Regions from separate parts of the Thermomonospora cellulosilytica genome, predicted to be linked through region 4. Evidence: predicted binding sites of a transcription regulator. Region 4 holds the regulator's gene; each other region holds the start of a gene.

Region 1 (3,926 bases), 2.0 Mb from region 4:
TGACGCCTCGGCACCATCGACGCGACAGGTGCGGACGGCATGTGGACGGCGAGGCTCGGTCCTGACGACCGCCCCCCGACTCGCGCTCGGCCGTCATGATCTGCTGAGACCGGATGGATCACGGGCATGATGATCGATCCGCTGCACAAGGCGGCCCACGTCCTCATGTCGACTGATCCCACGCTCGCTTTCTCTGGAGACTGATGGACGCGCTTGATCTCACGTTCACTCGTCATGACCCTGCCGGGATCGAGCGGATTCTGGACGCGGTGGTCGTTCCGCTCTACGAGGCGACCCATGCCGATGTGATCGACGACCCGTTCTACAGTGCCGCGCGGTTCGCTGAGCGGGTGCGCGGGTACGTGCGGGCGCCCGGGTTCGAGATCGTGGTGGCCTACCTGGACGGAACGCCGGTGGGGCAGGCGTTCGGGTACGCGCTGCCGGCGACCTCTCGCTGGTGGGAGGGGCTCACGACGCCGGTGCCGGACGGGTTCACCGTCGAGACGGGCTCGCGCACGTTCGCGTTCAACGAGCTGATGGTGCTTCCCGAGTGGCAGGGCAAGGGCGTGGCGCACGCACTGCACGACGAGCTGCTGGGCGGACGCAAGGAGGAACGCGCGACGCTGCTGGTCCGCGAGGACAACGAGCCCGCCCAGACCGCCTACGCGCGGTGGGGCTGGAAGAAGGTCGGCAAGCTGCGCCCCTATCCGGACGCTCCCCACTATGACGCGCTCGTCATCGGGCTTCCGCTGACCCGCGCGGCCTCTCGCACACGGTGATGCGCACGCCCGGAGTCAGCCGAGTTCCTTGATGACGGCGTTGGCAGCGGTGGCGGCGCGGGTGTAGAAGGCGCGGACGGTGTCAAAGACCTCGGCCAGGACGCCGCTCTGGACCATGTCGACTGATCCCGCGCCCCCAGCCCCGGCCGGTGGTGTCGATGCGACGTCGGCCTCGGGCGTGTCCGGGTCACAGAACGGTGCGCAGGGTCACTGACACGCGGCGTCCGCGCGGTACGCGTCCGTCCGGTCCGGGATCGGTCTTGCGCGCCGGGATCGCGTGCCGCCAGGTGAACCGTGCCGGTCCGGTCATCACGCACAGGTCGCCGGGCGCGAGCCGCACCGGCACGCGCGTCCCCTCTTCGGGGTGGGTGAACTCCATGACGCACGCCGACAGCAGGCTGACCGAGGCGACGACCGGCCCGAAGCACGGCACGCAGTCCACGTGGGCGCTGATGCCCTGCCCGGGCAGGTACTCGTTCACGATCACCTGGTCGGGCGGGCGGTCGAAGTGCCCCTCCCGGTGCAGCCGTCCGGCCAGTGCCACCGCCCAGCCGGGCAGCGGCGGGGCCGGATCGCCGCCCATGCCGCGCCGCCCGTAGTCATAGCGATGCCCGTAGTGCTGCACGCGCCGCCGCAACTGCGACGACCAGGGCGCCGCGTCGATGTCCTGGGACAGCCGCCGCTGGGCCTCGTCGTCCAGCCAGCCCGGCACACGGAGGAGACCTGGGACCACCTTCGAAAACCTATTCGATCACGGCCCGGCCCGTCCATGGGCCGGCGCCGCACGGGAGCCGCCGGGACGGTCGAGCGGGGCCGCGACCTCGTCGGCCTCGTCGGCCTCGTGCCTGGACAGGAACATCCAATAGCCCAAGGGACCGGTCCTTTCCGGGGCGGGGCGCCGGGCGGGTCAGGAGATGCGGCGGATCAGCACGACGACGTCGGTGAGGGGGCCGGTCACTCCGTTGGGGCCGGTGGCCAGGCGTTCCTGGGTGGCCAGGCGCTCGGGGCGGTAGCGGGCGGGGTCCAGGGCCATGCCGTCGTAGATCTCCTGGGGAGTGGAGAAGCGGTGGTGGACATGGGGGTTGGGCGCCCAGGGCGGTACGGAGCCGTGCTCGACGATGAACAGGAGGCCGTTCGGAGCCAGGGCCCGGGCCGCCTTGCGCAGGATCTCGTCGCGGGGGAACTCCAGCGGGCTCTGCAGGAACTGGGCCGAGACCAGGTCGTAGGCGCCCTCGGGGAAGGTGTGGGCCAGGTCGTGCTGCTCGGTGGTGATCCGGTCCGCGACTCCCGCGCGTTCGGCGAGGGCACGGGTCCGGGCCAGTGCGGTGGGGGAGATGTCGACGGCCGTGACCTGCCAGCCCCGGGCGGCCAGGTGGACGGCGTCGCCGCCTTCGCCGCAGCCCAGGTCGAGGGCGCGGCCGGGGGACAGGGTGGCGACGAGGTCGGCCAAGGGCTGGTTGGGGTTGCCGCTCCAGACCTGGGGACGGCTGGTGTAGCGGTCCTCCCAGAACTGCTCGGCGTCGTTCTGCGGCTGCGGTGCGGTCATCACGGGTCCTCGTGCTCGGCGGAAGGTCGCGGCGTCCGGCGGGACGCACGGGGTTCTGAACGGACAGTGCCCGTCACATCGATGGAAGCGCAAACTTCTTTGCCGTTCCGGCAAGGTCCGGCAGAGGCGGTTCCCGCGTGCCGGCCCGGTGTCGCCGGGTGAGGCGGCCGGTGCACCGGATCAGAAGCGGGCGGGGCCGCCGTTGGCGGTGACGGCGTCGCGGGCGGCCTGGGCGAAGGCGCGGATGCGGGCGGTGACGCCCGCGGCGCGCCACACCAGCGCGACCTCGGTGCGCGGGGCGTCCTTCAGCGGGACGAAGGCGATGTCGGGGCGGGCGTAATAGCGTTCCACCGAGGCGGCCATCGGTGAGATGCCGCGGCCCGCCGCGATCAGCGCCAGCAGTTCCTGGAAGGTGGCCACGTCCTGCCCGCGCGGGATGGGCCTCCCGCCGGGCGTGAAGCGGGGCACGTGGAAGTCCCACCAGTAGTCGGGCGCGGGCCCGGTGACGCCGAACACGGTGTCGCGGGCCAGGTCCTCGAGTGAGACCGCGGCGCGGCGGGCGAACGGATGGCGCGCGGGCACGGCCACCACCCGCGGCTCCGACAGCACCACCGGTCCCACCACCAGGTCCGGCTCCCGCACCGGCAGGCGGGTGATCAGCATGTCGACCTCGCCCGCCCGCAGCGGCCCCAGCGGGTCGGCGAAGTGGGTCTCGCGCATCACGATCTCGCAGCCCGGGTGCCGGGCCGTGAACGTGTCCATGATCGCGGAGGTCAGCTCGCCCGCGCCGGAGCCCAGGAACCCCACGCGCAGCACCCCGTCCACGCCCCGGGCCGTGGCCTGCGCCCGGGCCATCGCCTCCCGCACGCCCTCCCAGAGCGGCCGCAGGTCGTCGCGGAGCCGCGCGCCCAGCGGGGTGAGCGCGACCCTGCGGCTGGTGCGCTCGAACAGCGGCGCGCCGACCCTGCGCTCCAGCTTCCTGATGGTCTGGCTGACCCGGGCCTGGGACAGCCGCAGCCGTTCGGCGGTGCGGCCGAAGTGCAGTTCCTCGGCCAGCGTCAGGAAGGCCTCCAGTTCGTGCCGCTCGGGCACCTGCGCCCCATCCATAAGCCTCGATTATCGACCGTTGTCCGGTCCGTCGTTGTTCGGGTGAGCGCGCCGATCGATCGTGGAGCCGTGCCCGATCGACGATCAAGGAGATGAGCGGTATGACCGCAGTGCTCGAAGCCCCCCGGCGGATCGGGGCGGCGGACCCGCGCCGGATGTCCGGCCGGCAGCTGTGGACGCTGCTGGTGGTGATGGCCGGCACCTTCATGGCGATCATGGACTCGTTCATCGTGAACGTGGCGGTGCCCTCCCTGCGCACCGACCTGGGCGCGAGCTTCGCCCAGGTCGAAACGGCGGTCGGCGGTTACGTCCTGGTGTACGGGCTGCTGCTGGTGACCGGAGGCCGGCTGGGCGACCTGTTCGGAACGCGGCGGCTGTTCCTCACCGGGATGGCGGTCTTCCTCCTCGGCTCCCTGGGAGCCGGGCTGGCCACCGGCCCGGCGGTGCTCATCGCGTTCCGCGCCGTGCAGGCGGTGGGGGCCGCCCTGTTCTAC
Region 2 (3,926 bases), 870 kb from region 4:
CTCGGTGACCTCGGCGTACATCCCGCTGGTGGTCATCACCCTGACGCCGGGCCGCAGCGAGCTCTGCATCTGCATCTGCTCACGGCGGCGCTTGTTCTGCGGCCGGATGAGCAGCAGGTAGAACACGACCGGGATGGCCAGCAGCAGGATCAGGTTGAACACGCCGCTGCCGCCGGACTGCTGTGCGAGGAACATGCTGTCGCCCATCGAAGGGCATCCTTCCAATGTGGGTTGCCCCAGCATTCCGCCGGAATGACGTTCGCGCGCGGGACCGCCGGCTGGGGACGGCGACCAAGTCCCGGAGTTTAGAGATTACGCGAACCACCGGCAACGACGGGACGACCGGGACGGCCGGGAAGTTCCCGAACGGTTATTCGGGATCGTCCCCCTGGTCGTCCTCCAGCGCGAACAGCGTGTCGGCCATCGGCGCGGACGGCGGCGGGGTCAGGCCCATGTGCCGCCAGGCGGCGGGCGTGGCGATCCGGCCGCGGGGGGTGCGCGCCAGCAGTCCCTGCCGGACCAGGAACGGCTCGGCCACCACCTCGACCGTCTCCGGCTCCTCCCCCACCGACACCGCCAGCGTGGACAGGCCCACCGGTCCCCCGCCGAACTTGCGCAGCAGCGACCTCAGCACGGCGCGGTCGAGCCGGTCCAGGCCGCGCTCGTCCACCTCGTACAGGGTCAGCGCGGCCCGCGCCAGGTCGCGGGTGATCACCCCGTCGGCGCGGACCTCGGCGTAGTCGCGGACCCGGCGCAGCAGCCGGTTGGCGATCCGGGGGGTGCCGCGGGACCGGCCGGCGATCTCGGCGGCGCCCTCGTCCTCGATCCGCACGTCCAGCAGCCGGGCCGAACGGCGGATGATCACCTCCAGCTCGGCCGGCTCGTAGAAGTCCATGTGCGCCACGAAGCCGAACCGGTCGCGCAGCGGCCCGGGCAGCATGCCCGCCCGGGTGGTCGCGCCGACCAGGGTGAACGGGGCGATGTCCAGCGGGATGGCGGTGGCGCCGGGGCCCTTGCCGACCACCACGTCGACCCGGAAGTCCTCCATCGCCATGTAGAGCATCTCCTCGGCGGGGCGGGCCATCCGGTGGATCTCGTCCAGGAACAGCACCTCCCCCTCCGAGAGGGTGGACAGCACCGCGGCCAGGTCCCCGGCCCGTTCGATCGCCGGGCCGCTGGAGACCCGCAGCGGCTTGCCCAGCTCGGCGGCGATGATCATGGCGAGGGTGGTCTTGCCCAGGCCGGGGCCGCCGGACAGCAGCACGTGGTCCGGCGGGCGGCCGCGGCGCAGCGCGCTGTGCAGCACCAGCGACAGCTGCTCGCGGACCCGGTGCTGGCCGATGAACTCGTCCAGCCGCTTGGGCCGCAGCGCCGCCTCGATGACCCGTTCCTCGCCGTCCGCGCCGGCCTCGGCGGACACCAGGCGGTCGTGGTCGGTCATGGCTTGGCGAGCTTCTTGAGGGCGGACTTGAGCAGGTCGGCGACCGGCGGGACCTGCTCGCCGTCCAGGTCGGCGGCGACCGCCTCGACGGCGGCCTCGGCGTCCTTGGCGGACCAGCCGAGGTTGATCAGGCCGGTGGCGACCTGGCCGCGCCACGGGTCGGCGGCGAGCCGGCCGCGCGGGGCGGTCTCGCCGTCCCCGGCGACCGGGGCGCCGAGCCGGTCCTTGAGCTCCAGCACGATGCGCTGGGCGCCCTTCTTGCCGATGCCGGGGACCTTGGTGAGGGCGCCCACGTCCTCGGTGGCCACCGCGCGGCGCAGCGCGTTCGGGCTGTGCACGGCGAGCATGGCCAGGGCCAGCCGGGGGCCGACGCCGCTGGCGGTCTGCAGCAGCTCGAACGTGGCGCGCTCGTCGTCGTCGGCGAACCCGAACAGGGTCAGCGAGTCCTCCCGCACCACCAGCGAGGTGGGGACCTCGGCCTCCTCGCCGACCTGCAGCCCGGCCAGCGTCGCGGGCGTGCACTGCAGCGCCAGCCCGACCCCGCCGACGTCCACGACGGCGCCGTCGGGGCCCGCGGCGGCCACCCGCCCTCGGACAAAGGCGATCACGACCTGCTCCCTGTCTGTCGTACGGCGCGGCGGGCCGCCTCCAGCCGGGCCTGCGCGCCGCCGCGCCACACGTGGCAGATCGCCAGTGCCAGCGCGTCGGCGGCGTCGGCCGGCTTCGGCGCGGTCTCCAGCCGCAGCAGCCTGGACACCATCGTGGTGACCTGGGCCTTGTCGGCGCGGCCGTTGCCGGTGACGGCGGCCTTGGCCTCGCTGGGGGTGTGCAGCGCCACCGGCAGCCCGCGGCGGGCGGCGGCCACGATGGCGATCGCGCCGGCCTGCGCGGTGCCCATCACGGTCCGCACGTTGTGCTGGGCGAACACCCGCTCCACCGCGACGGCGTCGGGGGCGTACTCCTCCAGCAGCGCCTCCAGGCCGGTCTCGATGCCCAGCAGCCGGGCGGCGATGTCCTCGTCGGGGCTGGTGCGCAGCACCGTGACGTGCACCAGGCGCAGCGGGGCGCCGGGAGCGCCGTCGACGATCCCGACCCCGCACCGGGTGAGCCCCGGGTCGACGCCCAGCACGCGCATCCGCCACCCCTTCGATCATGTGTTCGGGTGCCCACGTTACCGGGGGACGCGCGAACCCACCCGTATCCCCCCGTGCGTGTCGGGGGCCTGGGGGTCGCCCCCCAGAGCGACAGGTCAGCCGATGGCCGCCAGCACCTCGTCGGAGACGTCGAAGTTGGCGAAGACCTCCTGGACGTCGTCGCTGTCCTCGAGCGCCTCGATGAGGCGGAAGACCTTCTTGGCGGTCTCCTCGTCCAGCGGCACCGACACGCTGGGCAGCCAGTTGGCGTCGGCGGACTCGTAGTCGATGCCCGCCTCCTGCAGCGCGGTGCGCACCGCGACCAGGTCCCCGGCCTCGCAGATGACCTCGAAGTTCTCGCCGAGGTCGTTGACCTCCTCGGCGCCGGCGTCCAGCACCGCCAGCATCAGGTCGTCCTCGGTGACGCCGTTCTTCGGCACGATGACGACGCCCTTGCGGTTGAACAGGTACGACACCGAGCCCGGCTCGGCCATCGAGCCGCCGTTGCGGGTGACCGCGGTGCGCACCTCGGAGGCGGCCCGGTTGCGGTTGTCGGTCAGGCACTCGATCAGCAGGGCCACGCCGCCGGGGGCGTACCCCTCGTACATGATCGTCTGCCAGTCCGCGCCGCCGGCCTCCTCACCGGCGCCCCGCCGGCGGGCCCGCTCGATGTTGTCGTTGGGGACGGAGTTCTTCTTGGCCTTGTAGATCGCGTCGTACAGGGTCGGGTTGGCGTCCGGGTCGCCGCCACCGGTCCGCGCCGCCACCTCGATGTTCTTGATGAGCTTGGCGAACAGCTTGCCGCGCTTGGCGTCCAGCACGGCCTTCTTGTGCTTCGTCGTCGCCCATTTGGAATGGCCGGACATCGCTCTACTCCTCCTCCATCGCCCGGCGCACCAGATCGGCGAAGTACCGGTGCACGCGGAAGTCCCCGGTGAGCTCGGGATGGAACGCGGTCGCCATCAGGCGGCCCTGACGGACGGCGACGATCCTACCGGTCCCCTCGCCCCCCTCGACGCGGCCGAGGATCTCCACCCCGTCGCCGACCGCCTCGACCCAGGGCGCCCGGATGAACACGGCGCGGAACGGCCCGTCCGGCGGCCCGGCCATCCCCGGCAGGTGCACGTCGGCCTCGAACGAGTCGACCTGCCGGCCGAAGGCGTTGCGCCGCACCGTCATGTCGATCCCGCCGACGGTCTCCTGGCCCTCGACGCCGTCCCGGATCCGGTCCGCCAGCATGATCATCCCGGCGCAGGACCCGTAGGCGGGCATCCCCGCCTCCACCCGCTTGCGCAGCGGCTCCATCAGCTCGAACGCGCGGGCCAGCTTCCACATCGTGGTGGACTCCCCGC
Region 3 (3,926 bases), 350 kb from region 4:
GCCCGCGCCGCCGGGGCCGCGGCGGAACGTCGTCGGCCCGGGTCGGCATCGCCCCGTGGGGAGCGGTCCGGGGATGCGCGCCGTGGGCGGCGGTCTGCGGGTGCATGCCGTGAGCGGCCGGGCCGTGCCAGGAGGCCTGCAGGGTCTCGGCCAGGCGCGCCGGGTCGGGCCGTTCCTGGCCGACCAGCCGGGCCAGCAGGTCCTGGACGGTGGGCCGCTTGCGCGGGTCCTTGTCGAGCGCGGCGGCCACCAGGTCCCGCAGGGCCGGGTCCAGCCCGTCCAGCCGGGGCTCGGAGTGCGCGACCTTGTAGAGGATCTCCGGGACCGTGCTGCCGCCGAACGGGGTCCGCCCGGTGCCCGCGTACACGATCACGCAGCCCCAGGAGAACACGTCCGAGGCCGGGGTGACCGGCTCGCCGCGCAGCAGTTCCGGCGGCAGGTAGCTGGGGGTGCCGACGAACTGGCCGGTGCGGGTGGGCCCGTCGGCGGCGTCCAGCGCCCGGGCGATGCCGAAGTCGATCACCCGCGGGCCGGTGGCCGACAGCAGCACGTTGGCGGGCTTGAGGTCGCGGTGCACGATCCCGGCGCCGTGGATGGCCGCCAGCGCGGTCGCCACCCCCACCGCCAGGCCCTCCAGGTCCGAGCCGGGCAGCGGGCCGCGCTCGGCCACCGCGCGCTCCAGGCTGGGTCCCTCGATGTACTCGGTGACCACGTACAGCGGGTCGCGGTCCAGTTCGGCGTCCAGCACCGGCGCGGTGCAGAACCGGCGGACCTGCCGGGCGGCGGTCACCTCGCGGCGGAACCGTTCCCGGAACGCCGGCTCCCCGGCCAGCTCGCGGTTGATCACCTTGACCGCCACCCGGCGTCCGGCCGGGTCCGCGCCGAGCAGCACCGTGCCCATGCCGCCGCGGCCCAGCCGCGCCTGCAGGCGGTACGGGCCCAGTTCACGGGGGTCGTCCGGGTGGAGCGGGTCACCGATCGGGGTCATCGTCGTCCTGGGGGTCGGTTGCCTGGCGAGGGCCACCTTAGCGGTGAGATTTCCGGTGGATCGCCCGAACTCCGGCGTTCCGGCGGCCCGGGAACCGTCGGAACGGACGCCACGTCTGCGTAAGGACGAAATCGTGTGATCGAACCCGCTATTGTCCCGTTGCGGCCGGTTGACGGATCAGCGGCGGCCGTTCGGGCATCTAGCGGGTCATCCTTGGGACGGGGTTGCCTTATGTCACCGCCTGTTCACAGACTGCCACAGGTCGTGAGCTCCTCGCACCGGCGAGGCGGCTGACTTGCCCCCGTTCGGCGCCCAGGAGATGGCCGATGCGCGGCGGCACCATCTGGCCGCGCTGGCGTACGAGATCGAGGCCCGCGGGCTGAGCTGGCGGCTGGCCGGGCCGGGCGAGTCGGTGCTGCACGTGGCCCACCCGGTGACCCGGCGGCAGGTGATGGTGGTGGCCATGCCCGCGGGCGAGACCTGGTGCTATCTGTGGGCCGGTGGCGGCACCGGCGACGTCGGCCGCCCCGCGCTGGCCGCCGACCAGATCGCCCGGCTGCTCGGCTGAGCCCTTTCTGGTGCCGGGCGTGGCGGGTTTGCGGCTCGCGCGCCCCGGTTCCTAGACTGCTGCCGAACATCTGTTCGAACGAGAGCCGCATGCCTTTCCCCGTGCGGCGCTCTGCGTGGATCGATGCGGCATGCCGGCCGGGCCGCCCCGTGGTGGCGTCCGGCGTGCGGAGGCGGAGCAGGCTGATGGCGCGCGTGTTCGGGGATCCGGTCCAGGTGGCCGTGTGCGGCGGCCGGCCGGTCAGGTTCGTCTGGCGCGACCGGCCCTACCGGGTGCTGCGGGTGCTGGAGCACTGGGTCACCACCCGGGACTGGTGGCGCGAGCAGCACACCGGCGACCCGTTCTGGGAGAACCCGGGAGAGCGCGAGTTCTGGCGGGTGGAGGCGACCCCCGCCGAGGAGGTCGGGGTGTACGAGCTGCGGCACGAGCCCTCCGGCGACGCCTGGACCCTCTCGCGGATGTGGGACTGAGCCCGCGGGCCGCGCCGTCATGTCATGAACGAGTCCGAAGCGGAACGATTGCCGGAAGATAGTCTGTAACAAAACTATCTGCTACTGTCGTCTCCGTCGTCACAGCGAAGGAGATGACCGATGTCCGCCGTGCCCGCCGACCCGACCCCCGCGCGCTCCCGATGGCTCGCCCTGGTCCTGCTCTGCGCCGCCTCGATGATGATCATCCTGGACGGGACGATCGTCACCGTGGCGCTGCCCGCCGTCCAGGCCGACCTGGGCCTGTCGGCCTCCGGGCTGGCCTGGGTGGTCAACGCCTACCTGATCCCGTTCGCCGGGCTGCTGCTGCTGGCCGGCCGGCTGGGCGACCTGGTCGGCCGCAAGAGGGTGTTCCTGGCCGGGATGGCCCTGTTCACGCTGGCCTCGCTGCTGTGCGGGCTGGCGACCTCCGAGGAACTGCTGATCGCCGCCAGGTTCCTGCAGGGCGCCGGGGGCGCGCTGGCCTCGGCGGTGGGGCTCGGCATGGTGGTGCTGCTGTTCCCCGAGCCCCGCGAACGGGCCCGTGCGATCGGCGCGTACGCCTCCGTGGGCGCGGCCGGGGCCTCCGTCGGCCTGGTCGCCGGGGGAGTGCTCACCGACGCGCTGGACTGGCACTGGATCTTCTTCGTGAACGTGCCGGTGGGCGTGGTCGCCGGCGGGCTGGCGGTGCGGGTGCTGGCCGCCGACCGGGGCCTGGGACTGCGCCGCGGGGCCGACGTGCTGGGCGCCGCGCTGGTCACCGCCGGGCTGATGCTCGCCGTCTACACCATCGTCGAGACGGAACGGCGGGGCTGGACCTCGGCGCGGACCCTCGGCCTGGGCGCGCTCGCCCTGGCGCTGCTGGCCGGCTTCGTGGTCCGCCAGGCCACCGCCGCCCAGCCGCTGCTGCGGCTGCGGGTGCTGCGCTCGCGGAACGTCGCCGCCGCGAACCTGGTCCAGTTGCTCACCGTCGCCGGCATGTTCGGCTTCCAGTTCATCGTCGCCCTCTACATGCAGCAGGTCCTCGGGTACGGGGCGGCGCGGACCGGCTGGGGGATGTTCCCCACCGCGCTGGTGATCGGCCTGGTGTCGCTGTTCGTCTCCGCCCGGCTGACCGCCCGGTTCGGCGCACGGGCGGTGCTGTCGGCCGGGCTGGTGCTGATCGCCGCCGGGCTGGGGTGGCTGTCCCAGGCCCCGCACGACGGCGCGTACGCGGTCCACCTGCTCGGCCCGATGCTGGTGGCCTCCCTGGGCGCGGGGCTGGCGCTGCCGTCGATGGCCGGGCTGGGCATGTCGGACGCCACCGAGGAGGACTCCGGGGTGGTCTCCGGGCTGTTCAACACCACCCAGCAGGTCGGCGCGGCGTTCGGCTCGGCCACCCTGATCACCCTGTCGGCGGGCCGCGCCGAGGACCTGCGGGCCGCCGGGACGTCGGCCGCCGAGGCGCTGACCGCCGGCCACACCCTGGCGTTCGCCATCGGCGCGGGCCTGGCCCTGCTGTCCCTGGTGATCTCGGTCACCATGCCGCGGACCCGGCGGGCGCCCTCGGCGGGCTCCGTGCAGGCCACTGAAGCCCGCCAGCCGATCGGCGCCTGACCAGCGGTTTTCAGAAAAAACGAGACGGCCGCCAGCGGACTTTCGCCGGTGTTTTCCGGCGGTCCGCTGGTGGCCGTTTCCGGTCACCGGCGTCCGGAATGCGGGCGAACGTCAGTCCCTATCTGTATGCTCCTGCACTCCGGTCATCTGTTTCAAACATCTCAATCGTGTAACGCGGGGAAATTCCGTCAACCGTGAAACGCATTGACGCGTCGTAACAGTGGCCAATGTCCGTAAGTACCGAGAGTGTTACGGAGAATCATGCGCAAGACCTTCGCCCTGGCCGGTGCCGGCGCGGCCGCCGCCG
Region 4 (3,926 bases):
ACCAGACCGCCTACCACGAGTGGGTCGAACGGGCGTGGCGCGGCGGCCAGCGCATCCTGGTCAACCACATGGTCGCCAACCGGCAGATCTGCGACGTGTACCCGCTCAAGCGCACCTCCTGCGACGAGATGGCCGGCATCCGGCTGCAGGTGCGCCGCGCCAACGAACTCCAGGCCCATATCGACTCGCTGCACGGCGGCCCCGGAAAGGGCTGGCTGCGGATCGTCCGCTCCCCCGAGGAGGCCCGCCAGGTGATCGCGCAGGGCAAGCTCGCGATGGTGCTCGGCGTGGAGACCTCCGAACCGTTCGGCTGCCGCGTCGTGAACGGCGTTCCCGGATGCACGAAGGCCGACATCGACCGGGGCCTTGACGAAATGCACTCGCTCGGCGTGCGCAGCATGTTCCTGTGCCACAAGTTCGACAACGCCCTGTGCGGCGTGCGCTTCGACGGAGGCACCCAGGGACTCATCATCAACGCCGGCAACAAGATCGGCACCGGCAGGTTCTGGCAGGCCGAGACCTGCACCACCGCCGAGCACGACAACACCGTCGCCGGCGGCACCCTCCCCAAGGAACTGAGCTGGATCGACCCCGGCGGCGCCTTCCCCCTCTATCCGCCCGCGCCGCACTGCAACAAACTGGGGCTGACCGCACTGGGCGAGCACATGGTCCGCGGCATGATGCGGCGCGACATGTGGATCGAGATCGACCACATGAGCGTGCGCGCGGCCTCCCGCACCCTCGACATCCTCGAACAGGCCGGTTATCCCCGGGTCATCTCCTCCCACAGCTGGACCGACCGCAACTTCTACCCGCGCATTTACCGCCTGGGCGGCATGGTCGCGTCCTACGGCCATTCCTCGGAGAAATTCGTGCAGGACTGGCGCGGCGCCAAGGCCGTCCGCGACCCGTCCCGCCTGTTCGGCTACGGCTACGGCATGGACGCCAACGGCCTGGGCCCCCTCCCGGCCCCGCGCGCGAACAACTCGGCCAACCCCGTCCGCTACCCGTTCCAGAGCCATGACGGCAGCGTGACGCTGGACCGCCTGCGCACCGGCGAACGCACCTGGGACGTCAACGTGGACGGCGTCGCCAACTACGGCCTGGTCCCCGACTGGATCGAGGACATGCGCGTCATCGCCGGGCCCGAGATCGTCAACGACCTGGCCTGGGCCGCCGAGGCCTACCTGAGGGCCTGGGAGTCCCCGCCCGCCCCGTGATCCTCGACCCGCCCGTCCCCGCGGGCGGGACGCCTCCCGACCACCACACGCCCGCCATGCCCCGCCACCGCCGTGGGGCACGGCGGGCGTGTGGTGCTGTGCGCTCCTGCGGGACCTGCCCCGGCGTGTCTCGGCACCGCCGGACGGGCGGTCTGCGTTCGCGAACGGGCCACGGTCGGTCAAGGCAGGCGGCGGTCTCGGCGCGGGCCGTGCCTGGCCTGCGCTCGCGGGGAACGGCCGCGGCCGTCATGGGTCCGGTCGGCGCGTTCCCCGGAGGCAGGGTGAGGCTCCGCCGCGCGGGCAGCCGGGCGGGCGCGGGTCAGACCTTGCGGAGGACGGCGACCACGCGGCCCAGGACGGAGGCCTCGTCGCCGGGGATGGGGTCGTAGGCGGCGTTCTGCGGCATCAGCCAGACGTGGCCGTCCTTGCGCTTGAAGGTCTTGACGGTGGCCTCGCCGTCGATCATGGCGGCGACGATGTCGCCGTTCTCGGCGACCGGCTGCTGGCGGACGACCACCCAGTCGCCGTCGGCGATGGCGGCGTCGATCATCGAGTCGCCGGAGACCTTGAGCAGGAAGTGGGTGCCCTCGCCGACCAGTTGCCGGGGCAGGGCGAACACGTCCTCGACGGTCTCCTCGGCCAGGATCGGGCCGCCGGCGGCGATCCGGCCGACCAGCGGGACCAGGGCGGGGGCGGGGACCGACTCCTGGCCGGCCGAGCCCTCGAAGGACTGCGGGGCGGCGCCCTCGGAGCGGACCGGCACCGAGCCGGGCATCCGGACCTCCACGGCGCGCGGGCGGTTGGGATCGCGCCGCAGGAAGCCCTTGCGCTGCAGGGTCCGCAACTGGTGGGACACGCTGGAGGTGCTGGTCAGCCCGACGGCCTCGCCGATCTCCCGCATCGAGGGGGGATAGCCGCGCCGCTGCACCGAGTCCCGGATCACCTCGAGCACCATCCGCTGGCGCGGGGTGAGACCGCTCTCGTCCATCGGCCCGTCGGGCATCTCCCGGACCTTGCTCATCGCTCTGACCGCCTCCTGGGCGCCGGGCGTGACCGCCTGCCGGCACGCCACCCGTACGGGATCCTCGCTCCTGGCAGGCACGTTAGCGCGGATCCCGCTGATGATCAAACAATTGTTCGAAGAAACCCGGCGTGTTCCCCTCGCCTCCTCCGGCACCCTGCGATAGAAATCGTACATCCGTTCGATCGAACTGACATTCGAATCCCTCGATCGGAGGCCACGCATGGCGAGCCTGCCCCGGACCCCGCCCACCAGCCGCCCGATTCGCACCCGCAAGCACCTCACCCTCATCCCCGGCGGACGCACCGCCCCCGAGACCCCGGCCGCCTCCCGCCGCCCCGCAAGCCCTCCCGCGCCCCGCACCCGCCCGCACGACACGACACCGGAACGCCCCAGGAGGGTCGACGGCCCTGGGCGTGCCGCGGGCTCTCCCGGCCGGGATGCCTCCAGGCGTGAGGCGAGACCGGACCGCCGGACGGACGCGGGCCCTGGGCGCGAGGCGGCGCGAGAACACCGCGTGGGCGTCCCTGGAAAGGACGGCCTGCGACGTGATGCGGCGTCGGAACGCGGTGCGGGCGCATCTGGTCGCGGCCTCACCAGGGGTGAGACAGCGGCGGGCCGCCGGGTGGATGTGCCGGGGAGCGGTGGCCCCGGGTGCGAGGTCGCGGCGGGCATGCCCGGGCGGCGTGCTTCCGGTGCGGCTGCCGGGCGTTCGGGCGAGATCCGGGCCCGGGGAGCCGAGAGGCGGCGGACGGTGTCGGACGAGCCGCCGGTGCGGCTCACCCGGCGGGGGAAGGTCGTGGTGAGCCTCGGCGTGGCGGGGCTGATGGCGGGGGCGTTCTGGCTCGGGATGGCGAGCGGGGCCCGGAGCGACGCGGCGCCGCGGCAGGACGCGTGGGTGGTCGTGGAGTCCGGGGACACGTTGTGGACCATCGCCAGCCGGGCGCGGCCGGGGCGCGACCCGCACGCGACCGTGCGGCGGATCATCGAGGCCAACGATCTGGGCGATGCGGCGGTGCGGCCGGGGCAGGCGCTGCGGATACCGGCCGGGTGACCGGACGCGGAAGGCGACACGCCGAGACGGGGCCGGTGCGCCCCATGTGACAAGGCTCTACGGGCGAGGCGATCGTTCCGGCTTGCACTGGCCTCTGACGGCCCCTACGGTTGACCACAACATCTAGTAGTTACACCGATGTGATTTTCCACAGGTTGTGGTCTTGTGGCGGTCTGTCAGGGGAGGTCGAGAGACGTGCACTGCCCGTTCTGCCGGCACCCCGACAGCCGGGTGATCGACAGCCGTTCCACCGAGGACGGCGCGGCGATCCGGCGCCGCCGCTCCTGCCCCCAGTGCGGCAGGCGGTTCACGACGCAGGAGACCGTACTGCTGATGGTGGCCAAGCGCAGCGGGGTCACCGAGCCGTTCTCCCGAGACAAGATCATCGCCGGGGTCCGGCGCGCCTGCCAGGGCCGCCCGGTCGATGAGGACGCGCTGGCCAAGCTGGGGCACCGGGTGGAGGAGGCGATCCGGGCCACCGGGGTCGCCGAGATCGCCTCCCATGAGGTGGGCCTGGCCATCCTCGGGCCGCTCCGCGAGCTCGACGAGGTCGCCTACCTGCGATTCGCCTCCGTCTACCGGGGGTTCGAGTCGCTGGAGGACTTCGAAAGGGAGATCCGATCGCTGCGCG

What was found. The regulator LexA, encoded in region 4, represses DNA repair genes until DNA is damaged. The targets are predictions, from matches to a motif close to TCGAACANNTGTTCGA.
Region 1: a site for LexA is predicted at 1,515-1,530, ahead of HNR21_RS06645 (alpha-ketoglutarate-dependent dioxygenase AlkB). Genes of this name have one in related genera too.
Region 2: a site for LexA is predicted at 2,588-2,603, ahead of ruvC (crossover junction endodeoxyribonuclease RuvC). Genes of this name have one in related genera too.
Region 3: a site for LexA is predicted at 1,619-1,634, ahead of HNR21_RS14560 (DUF6504 family protein). Genes of this name have one in related genera too.

Annotation. Positions count from the first base shown of each region.
Region 1 covers NZ_JACJII010000001.1:1,368,054-1,371,979, forward strand. The annotation lists gene HNR21_RS06635 (hypothetical protein) at 1-65, shown strand, start outside; gene HNR21_RS06640 (GNAT family N-acetyltransferase) at 204-779, shown strand; gene HNR21_RS06645 (alpha-ketoglutarate-dependent dioxygenase AlkB) at 967-1,512, opposite strand; gene HNR21_RS06650 (SAM-dependent methyltransferase) at 1,687-2,325, opposite strand; gene HNR21_RS06655 (LysR family transcriptional regulator) at 2,506-3,432, opposite strand; gene HNR21_RS06660 (MFS transporter) at 3,534-3,926, shown strand, end outside.
Region 2 covers NZ_JACJII010000001.1:4,237,759-4,241,684, reverse strand. The annotation lists gene yajC (preprotein translocase subunit YajC) at 1-207, opposite strand, end outside; gene ruvB (Holliday junction branch migration DNA helicase RuvB) at 371-1,441, opposite strand; gene ruvA (Holliday junction branch migration protein RuvA) at 1,438-2,049, opposite strand; gene ruvC (crossover junction endodeoxyribonuclease RuvC) at 2,046-2,576, opposite strand; gene HNR21_RS19915 (YebC/PmpR family DNA-binding transcriptional regulator) at 2,691-3,440, opposite strand; gene pdxT (pyridoxal 5'-phosphate synthase glutaminase subunit PdxT) at 3,445-3,926, opposite strand, start outside.
Region 3 covers NZ_JACJII010000001.1:3,025,826-3,029,751, forward strand. The annotation lists gene HNR21_RS35995 (serine/threonine-protein kinase) at 1-988, opposite strand, end outside; gene HNR21_RS14555 (hypothetical protein) at 1,284-1,556, shown strand; gene HNR21_RS14560 (DUF6504 family protein) at 1,742-2,026, shown strand; gene HNR21_RS14565 (MFS transporter) at 2,147-3,619, shown strand; gene HNR21_RS14570 (hypothetical protein) at 3,881-3,926, shown strand, end outside.
Region 4 covers NZ_JACJII010000001.1:3,371,770-3,375,695, forward strand. The annotation lists gene HNR21_RS16050 (amidohydrolase family protein) at 1-1,220, shown strand, start outside; gene lexA (transcriptional repressor LexA) at 1,540-2,241, opposite strand; gene HNR21_RS16060 (LysM peptidoglycan-binding domain-containing protein) at 2,996-3,295, shown strand; gene nrdR (transcriptional regulator NrdR) at 3,491-3,926, shown strand, end outside.